2 regions of the Caproicibacterium argilliputei genome follow, and region 1 is predicted to be linked to the other one. Evidence: riboswitches for the same ligand, from Rfam matches in the RefSeq annotation. Region 1 holds a riboswitch; the other holds the start of a gene.

What was found. Region 1 has a riboswitch for thiamine pyrophosphate ahead of PXC00_RS03505 (hypothetical protein). Riboswitches for the same ligand answer to the same signal wherever they lie in the genome.
Region 2: it holds a riboswitch for thiamine pyrophosphate, as region 1 does, so the genes downstream of both, thiS (sulfur carrier protein ThiS) here and PXC00_RS03505 (hypothetical protein) in region 1, are expected to answer to the same signal.

The regions. Positions count from the first base shown of each region.
Region 1 covers NZ_CP135996.1:744,821-748,227, forward strand. Annotated here, with positions in the region: gene PXC00_RS03490 (MFS transporter) at 1-414, opposite strand, end outside; gene PXC00_RS03495 (hypothetical protein) at 680-940, opposite strand; gene PXC00_RS03500 (superoxide dismutase family protein) at 1,052-1,564, shown strand; TPP riboswitch at 1,641-1,743, shown strand; gene PXC00_RS03505 (hypothetical protein) at 1,828-2,277, shown strand; gene thiC (phosphomethylpyrimidine synthase ThiC) at 2,282-3,407, shown strand, end outside.
Region 2 covers NZ_CP135996.1:1,032,800-1,036,206, reverse strand. Annotated here, with positions in the region: gene thiH (2-iminoacetate synthase ThiH) at 1-1,026, opposite strand, end outside; gene PXC00_RS04890 (thiazole synthase) at 1,054-1,827, opposite strand; gene thiS (sulfur carrier protein ThiS) at 1,868-2,068, opposite strand; TPP riboswitch at 2,163-2,265, opposite strand; tRNA gene PXC00_RS04880 (tRNA-Leu) at 2,452-2,538, shown strand; gene PXC00_RS04875 (hypothetical protein) at 2,960-3,313, shown strand; gene PXC00_RS04870 (VOC family protein) at 3,406-3,407, shown strand, end outside.

The DNA.
Region 1 (3,407 bases):
GACACTCTGCCGCGAACTGACAGCAAGATAGCGCTCCTGCTGTCCGGCTGCAAGCAGGCTGTCGTAAAGCAACGCTTGGTCGGTGCCGGACGTTAGGTTGTAGCTGAGCGCATTAAAAATCATGGAGAGCAGAACACCGAAAAAATTGTCAATGGCCAGCATACACACACAGCTGACCGTAACCAAAATTCCGCTGCAGAACAGCGTGCGCCTGCGCCCAAGCAGGTCTGCTGCCATGCCGCTTGGCACTTCACAGCAGAAGCTGACCAGATGAAAGACTGCCTCCGCTACGCCGACCTGCGCAAGGTTAAATCCACGGTGGATGAGCAGAAAAACCCAGATGGCATCGGTAATGCGGAAGGATGTGAGAAACTCGAAAAAATATAGTTTTAAGATTTGACTGCGAATCTGCATAGAGAGCCGCTCCTTTTTATGTAAAATTTCATAAAAAGGGAAAGCCGCACCCACACAAAAAAGGCCACGGCAAAACGCCGCGGCCCGTGTTTTCACGTAAAACCGTTTTGTTTACCGCAAAAAGGGCGCACTTCCCCTATTTGCAGCAAAATTCGGCCCAAATTGCAGGATAATAACCATACGGATTCCGTACATCCATGCGCCCTCCTTTCAGTAAATGCAATTAGAATGCTTTTAGTATAACAGAAAAGAGGGCAAAATACAACTATGAAAAATCGTGCTTTTCCTTTTTTTCTTTTTGCAGGCCGTTTGGTTTCTTGTTTTCCGGCTTTGGAATGCTGTAAAGGTCGGTAAAAGACTCTGCTTCTGATTCCGACAGCGGCGGGTACATGATCAGCCCAGTGCATTCCTGCGCGGAAACCACATTGTCTGCTTCGTTCAAGTAATCGTCTGTGTAGCCCAGCAGGTCTTTGTCCTGCGGCTCTGGTTTGGCATTCGGCTTTGCTTTTTCTGTGTTCCGTTTCATAGGTTCATCTCCTTTTACCATTAGTTTGTCCCCAGCGTGTAAAAGTAGGCGAGAAAAATATTGCCTGCCCAACGTGCTTTTCCTGCATATTCTGTGGTGGAGGTGAGAAATGTGTTTCCTTATATTGGAAAATATAAAGCGTTTACCGATTTAATTGACCACGGCACGCCCCTGGCGCGGGCGCAGATTCGCGGAGTGGGGCAGTACCGCGCGGTGCATGGCGTGCTGCGGCTGTACGAAGCCCCCGGCGGTACGGTGGTGACAGCGGAGGTCTTTGGCCTGCCGGTTGAAAAAAAGCCCTGTGCTGTGAATATTTTTGCACTGCATATTCACAGCGGCAGCAGCTACACCGGTACAGCGGATGACCCACTGAAAGATACGGACGGCCACTTTAATCCGGGTGGCTGCCCGCACCCGGCGCACGCGGGCGACCTGCCGCCGCTGTTCGCTGCGCGCGACGGTTTTGCCTGTATGGCGGTTTACACCGACCGGTTCAAACCGAAGGAGGTTCTGCGGCGGACGGCGGTCATTCATCTGAAACCAGATGACTTCCATTCACAGCCTGCAGGAGACGCCGGTGAAAAGATTGCCTGCGGCGAAATCTATCTGGCACGCAAGTCTTGACAAAAAAACAGACCTGTGCCATACTAAAGGGGCAGATGCAGGTCGCATCTGCAAAAACACGGCGCAAGCCGTCATAAACACTTTGCAGGGGTGCTCTTCGGAGCTGAGAGAGCAAACGTTTGCTTAACCCTTTGAACCTGTCAGTTAACGCTGTCGTAGGAAGCAAATCGTACTTGCATTTTTGAAGCACAATTGCTGTATACGGGCGATTGGGCTTCTTTTTTATGCTTCTGCAAAGAAACTTGCAAAGGAAGGTCGGGCAAATGCAGGCGTATTACCGAATGCTGGATGCAAATGTAAATCGGGCGTGCGAGGGACTGCGCGTCTGTGAGGACTTCGCAAGGTTCTGCTGCGATGACCGGGAGCTGTCGGCGGCTTGCCGCCGGCTGCGGCACCGTGTACGGGAACTGGCAGAAGCGGCGGCACCGCAGTGCCTGCAGGCGCGCAGCGCCGCTGCAGACGTGGGGTGTGTGACCAGCGCCAAAAGCACTGTGGACAGGCGCACTGGGGTGCGGTCATTGCTGGAGGCAAATTGCAAACGAGCGCAGGAGGCCCTGCGCACCGCAGAGGAAGTGTACAAGCTGCTGCAGCAGGACGCACAGGCAAAGGAAACGGAGCAGTGCCGCTTCACGGTGTATACGCTGGAAAAGGAATTGCTGCAGAAGGCAGAAAGCTTGCTGCGGCGGGCAGAAACAACGGACGGAAAGGATTAGAAACATGGAATATGCAACGCAGATGGAAGCAGCCAAAAAGGGGATTTTGACGCAGCAGATGCAGTCTGTTGCGGCACAGGAGCAGATTGCGCCGGAAACGCTGCTGCAGCGTGTGGCGGCGGGCACCGTGGTGATTCCGGCAAACCATCATCACAAAAGCCTGCGCCCCCACGGCATTGGGCAGGGGCTTTCCACCAAAATCAACGTAAACCTTGGCATCTCCGGGGACTGTCGGGACTATACCTGCGAGCTGGCAAAAGCAAAGCTGGCACTTCAGTTTGACGCCGAAGCAATCATGGACTTGTCAAACTACGGAAAGACCAACACCTTCCGCAAGCAGCTGCTGGAACTTTCGACAGCCATGGTTGGCACCGTGCCGATGTATGATGCGGTCGGCTATCTGGAAAAAGACCTGCGCGACATCAAGGCGAAAGATTTTTTGGAGGTGGTGCGTGCCCACGCAGAGGAGGGAGTGGATTTTGTCACGATTCATGCCGGCATCAACCGCAAAAGCATTGACAGCTTTGAGCGCAGCGGCCGCCGGATGAACATTGTTTCACGGGGCGGTTCACTGATTTACGCATGGATGAAAATGACCGGAAATGAGAATCCGTTTTTCGAGTATTTCGATGACCTGATGGACATTCTCTATGCGCATGATGTGACCATCTCCCTTGGGGACGCCATGCGCCCCGGATGCATTGACGACGCAACAGATGCGGCGCAGGTCAGCGAACTGGTGGAGCTGGGGCTGCTGACGGAGCGTGCGTGGAGCCATCATGTGCAGGTGATGATTGAAGGGCCGGGACACATGATGCTGCAGGAAATCGCGCCAAATATGCAGATGGAAAAGCGGCTGTGCCACAATGCGCCGTTTTATGTTCTGGGGCCGCTGGTTACAGACATTGCGCCCGGCTATGACCACATTACTTCCGCCATCGGCGGCGCGGTGGCTGCCGCTGCCGGCGCGGACTTTCTGTGCTATGTGACACCGGCGGAGCATCTGCGCCTGCCGAGTCTGCCTGACGTGAAGGAGGGTATCCTTGCGGCAAAAATTGCCGCACATGCCGGTGATCTTGTAAAAAATGTGCCGGGTGCGCGCGCGTGGGACAACCGGATGGGAGATGCCC
Region 2 (3,407 bases), 290 kb from region 1:
TTCAAACTGTCCGTCTGTTTTCGGCGGGTGCGCATGACCGCCGACTTCGGTGATGGAACCGGCGGACAGTTTGGTAACGCCCAGCCCCATCAAATGGTCACGGAAATCCGGCGTTTCACGGGTGGACATTGTGATTGCAAGGCGTGGGAAACAGCAGCGGTAAGCTACGACCGCTTGTACAATATCCGCATCCTGCACATCGCAGGCAGGGCGATAGCAGCCCTCCCCCACGCAGGGGCGGATGCGCGGCAGAGAAACCGCGCAATCGGTGCCGGGGTAGCGATTCATTAAGTACAGGGCGTGCATACCCGTCAGAAACGTTTCTTTCCGCCAGTCATCCAAACCCAGCAGCGCGCCAAGGTTCACCGTATGGTAGCCCGCCCTGCAGGCAAGTTCCGGGCTGTCGATGCGGGTGCGGTAATCGTGCTTCGGGCCGGAGGGATGCAGCGTGGGGTAAAGGTCTTCATTGTAGGTTTCTTGAAACATGGTGAAACCGTCCACACCGGCTTCAAACAGCATTTGGTATTCCTCCTGCGTCAAGGAGTACACCTCAATGCAGATAGAGTCTACGTATTTCTTTAAAATCCGAACGCAGTCCGCCATATATGTGGGCGGCGTGGCAGCGCGGCTTTCGCCGGTCAGGATGATGATGTGCCGAATGCCCTCTTCCCGAATGGCGCGGCCCTCTTCCTCCACTTCCGCCAGCGTCAGCTTGCTGCGGTGAATGGTGTTGTGCCGGTTAAAGCCGCAGTAAACGCACGCATTTTCGCAGAAATTGGCAAGGTAAAGCGGCGTAAAAAGGGTAATGGTGCGCCCGAAATTCTGCTCGGTCAGGCGGTGCGCCTGCTGTGCCATGGCTTCCAGCACCTGCGGCTCCTGCGCGGCAGGCGACAGCAGCGTCAGAAAGTCCCGCGGACTTTTGTGCCCTTTCTGCAAGGCTCGCAGAACGTCCGCAGCCGTTGTCTGCTGAAAGAACGTCTGAAACGGAAATGTTTTGTATTTCCGGTACACTTCATAGTAGCTCAATTTGATTTCCTTTCTGCAAAAATGCCGTTACGCCTGCCGCAGGAAACCGGTCAGCGGTGAGGATGCCTGTGCATACTGCCGCACCGCGCCGGGCTGTGCCAAAAACGCACCGCGTCCGGCTTCCACCGCTTTACCAAAAGCTTCTGCCATGCGCACCGGGTCTCCTGCCGTTGCAACCGCTGTGTTCACCAAAACAGCCGCCGCGCCGATTTCCATGCACTCCGCCGCTTCGCTCGGCTTGCCGATACCCGCATCGACAATGACCGGCACATCCAGTTCTTCCACCATAATCTGCACCACTTCGCGGGTACGCAGCCCCTTGTTGGTGCCAATCGGCGCGCCAAACGGCATGACCGCAGCAGCACCGGCGTCACGCATACGGCGCGCGGCATACAGGTCTGGCGTCATGTACGGCAGTACGGTAAAGCCCTCTTTCACAAGGATTTCCGTTGCTTTCAATGTTTCGTCGTTGTCCGGCAGCAAATATTTATTGTCAGACACCACTTCAATTTTAATCCAGTCCCCGCAACCGGCGGCACGCGACAGCCGTGCGATGCGCACCGCCTCCTCCGCAGTTCTGGCGCCGGAAGTGTTGGGCATCAGGATGCAGTCCTTGGGAATGTACTGCATCATGTTTTCCTGCGGTGTGTGAAAATCGATTCGCCGCATCGCCGTGGTGATCACCTGCGCGCCGGAAGCGGCAATGCAGTTCGGAATAAGCGCATCTTCGCCAAACTTTCCGGTACCCAGAAACAGGCGGCTTCTCAGTTCTCTGCCGCCGATTATCAATGCATCATCCATATGAATTCTCCTTATTTTCATATTTTAGGGTACCATGCGCTTAGCCGCCGCCAACAAAGCGCAGCAGCTCCAGCGTATCCCCTTCGTGCAGAACGGTTTCGGCAAAGCATTCCGCCTTGATGATCTGTCCGCTCAACTCTGCCACCACTGCCTGCGGCGGCATCTGCAGCTGCTCCAGCAGGGTAAGCAGCGTTGCGTTCTGCTCACAGGGATACAGCTTTCCATTCAGTAAAATCTGCATACAAAAAACACCTCCTTGCTTGCTGGCTTTGTCCTGTGCGCAAACAAAAAGAGACACAGCTGCGAAACAGACCGCAAAACTGTGCCTCAAATAAAATTCAGTACGATTTGCTTCCTACGACAGCGTTAACTGACAGGTTCAAAGGGTTAAGCGTATGACCGCTCTCTCAGCTCCGAAGAGCACCCCTGCAAAGCCAATAATATGACGGGTTTCCCCGTATTTGTCATCGGAGTGGTTGCCTCCGATTGTTTTTAGTATTGCACACAGCAGACATTTTGTCAAGCCCTTCATGCAGCGGAATGCACTGCCGACCGAAAAATGTGAATCGACGCAAATTTATGCTTGCAAAAAGGGAAGATTTGTAGTAAAATAAATAAGTATTCGCCGGTGTGTTGGAATTGGCAGACGAGACAGACTCAAAATCTGTTGTCCGCAAGGGCGTGTGGGTTCAAATCCCACCACCGGCACCACAAATGCTCCATGTGTCAGGGTTTGAACCTGTGCATGGAGCTTTTTTTGACAACATTTTTATCTTTCATCAGCCGAAAGGAGACTAAGCATGGAACTCAGAAGAGTATTCGACTCCATTCCAGAAAAATTCGATAAGTGGAGACCTCGTTATTGTGATGAGGCTTTTTCGAATATCATCGAATCTTGCAAACTTGATTTTAAAAACCGGCTGCAATTATTTAGCCATAGAACGCTGACTATACCAAAAATAAATTTCAAGCATATGCCAATTTTCATATTGTAAATGATGACTTTGAAACATATAATTTTGGGCATCAAAAATTTGATTTGGTGTATTCCGCCGCAACCATTCAGTAGATTCCTGAAAAAATTGCTTTTTCAAAGGCATTTCAGCTTTTGAACAATGGCGGTACTCTCGCCATGATGCTGACCAAAAGCGACTGCAAAACAGCAAATGAAGCTCTATATTACAAAATTGAAGAAATATATGAAGCGTTCTTTCATCCGGAAACTTCTTATACACAGCATCTGACTTATGAAAATGTTGCAAATTACGGATTTGTTGATTTTGAACGCCGGGAATACTCCAGCCAAAGGGAATTTAACGCAGACGACTATGTTTCTTATCTCGGAACGCACTGTGACCATATCGTGCTAAAAGAGCCGGATAAATCTGCGTTTTTTTCGGGCATCAAAGCTGCTATTTTGGAAGCTGGGAATCACATCACACTGTATGATACCATCGTTCTATACTTAGCCAAAAAGCCATCCTAAAAAAATTCCTTTTTTAACTGTACAATTGCATTTTCATGTGTTCAGTCTTTATGATATGCTTCCCTCACAAAAAAGAAATGGAGGGCGACACAAT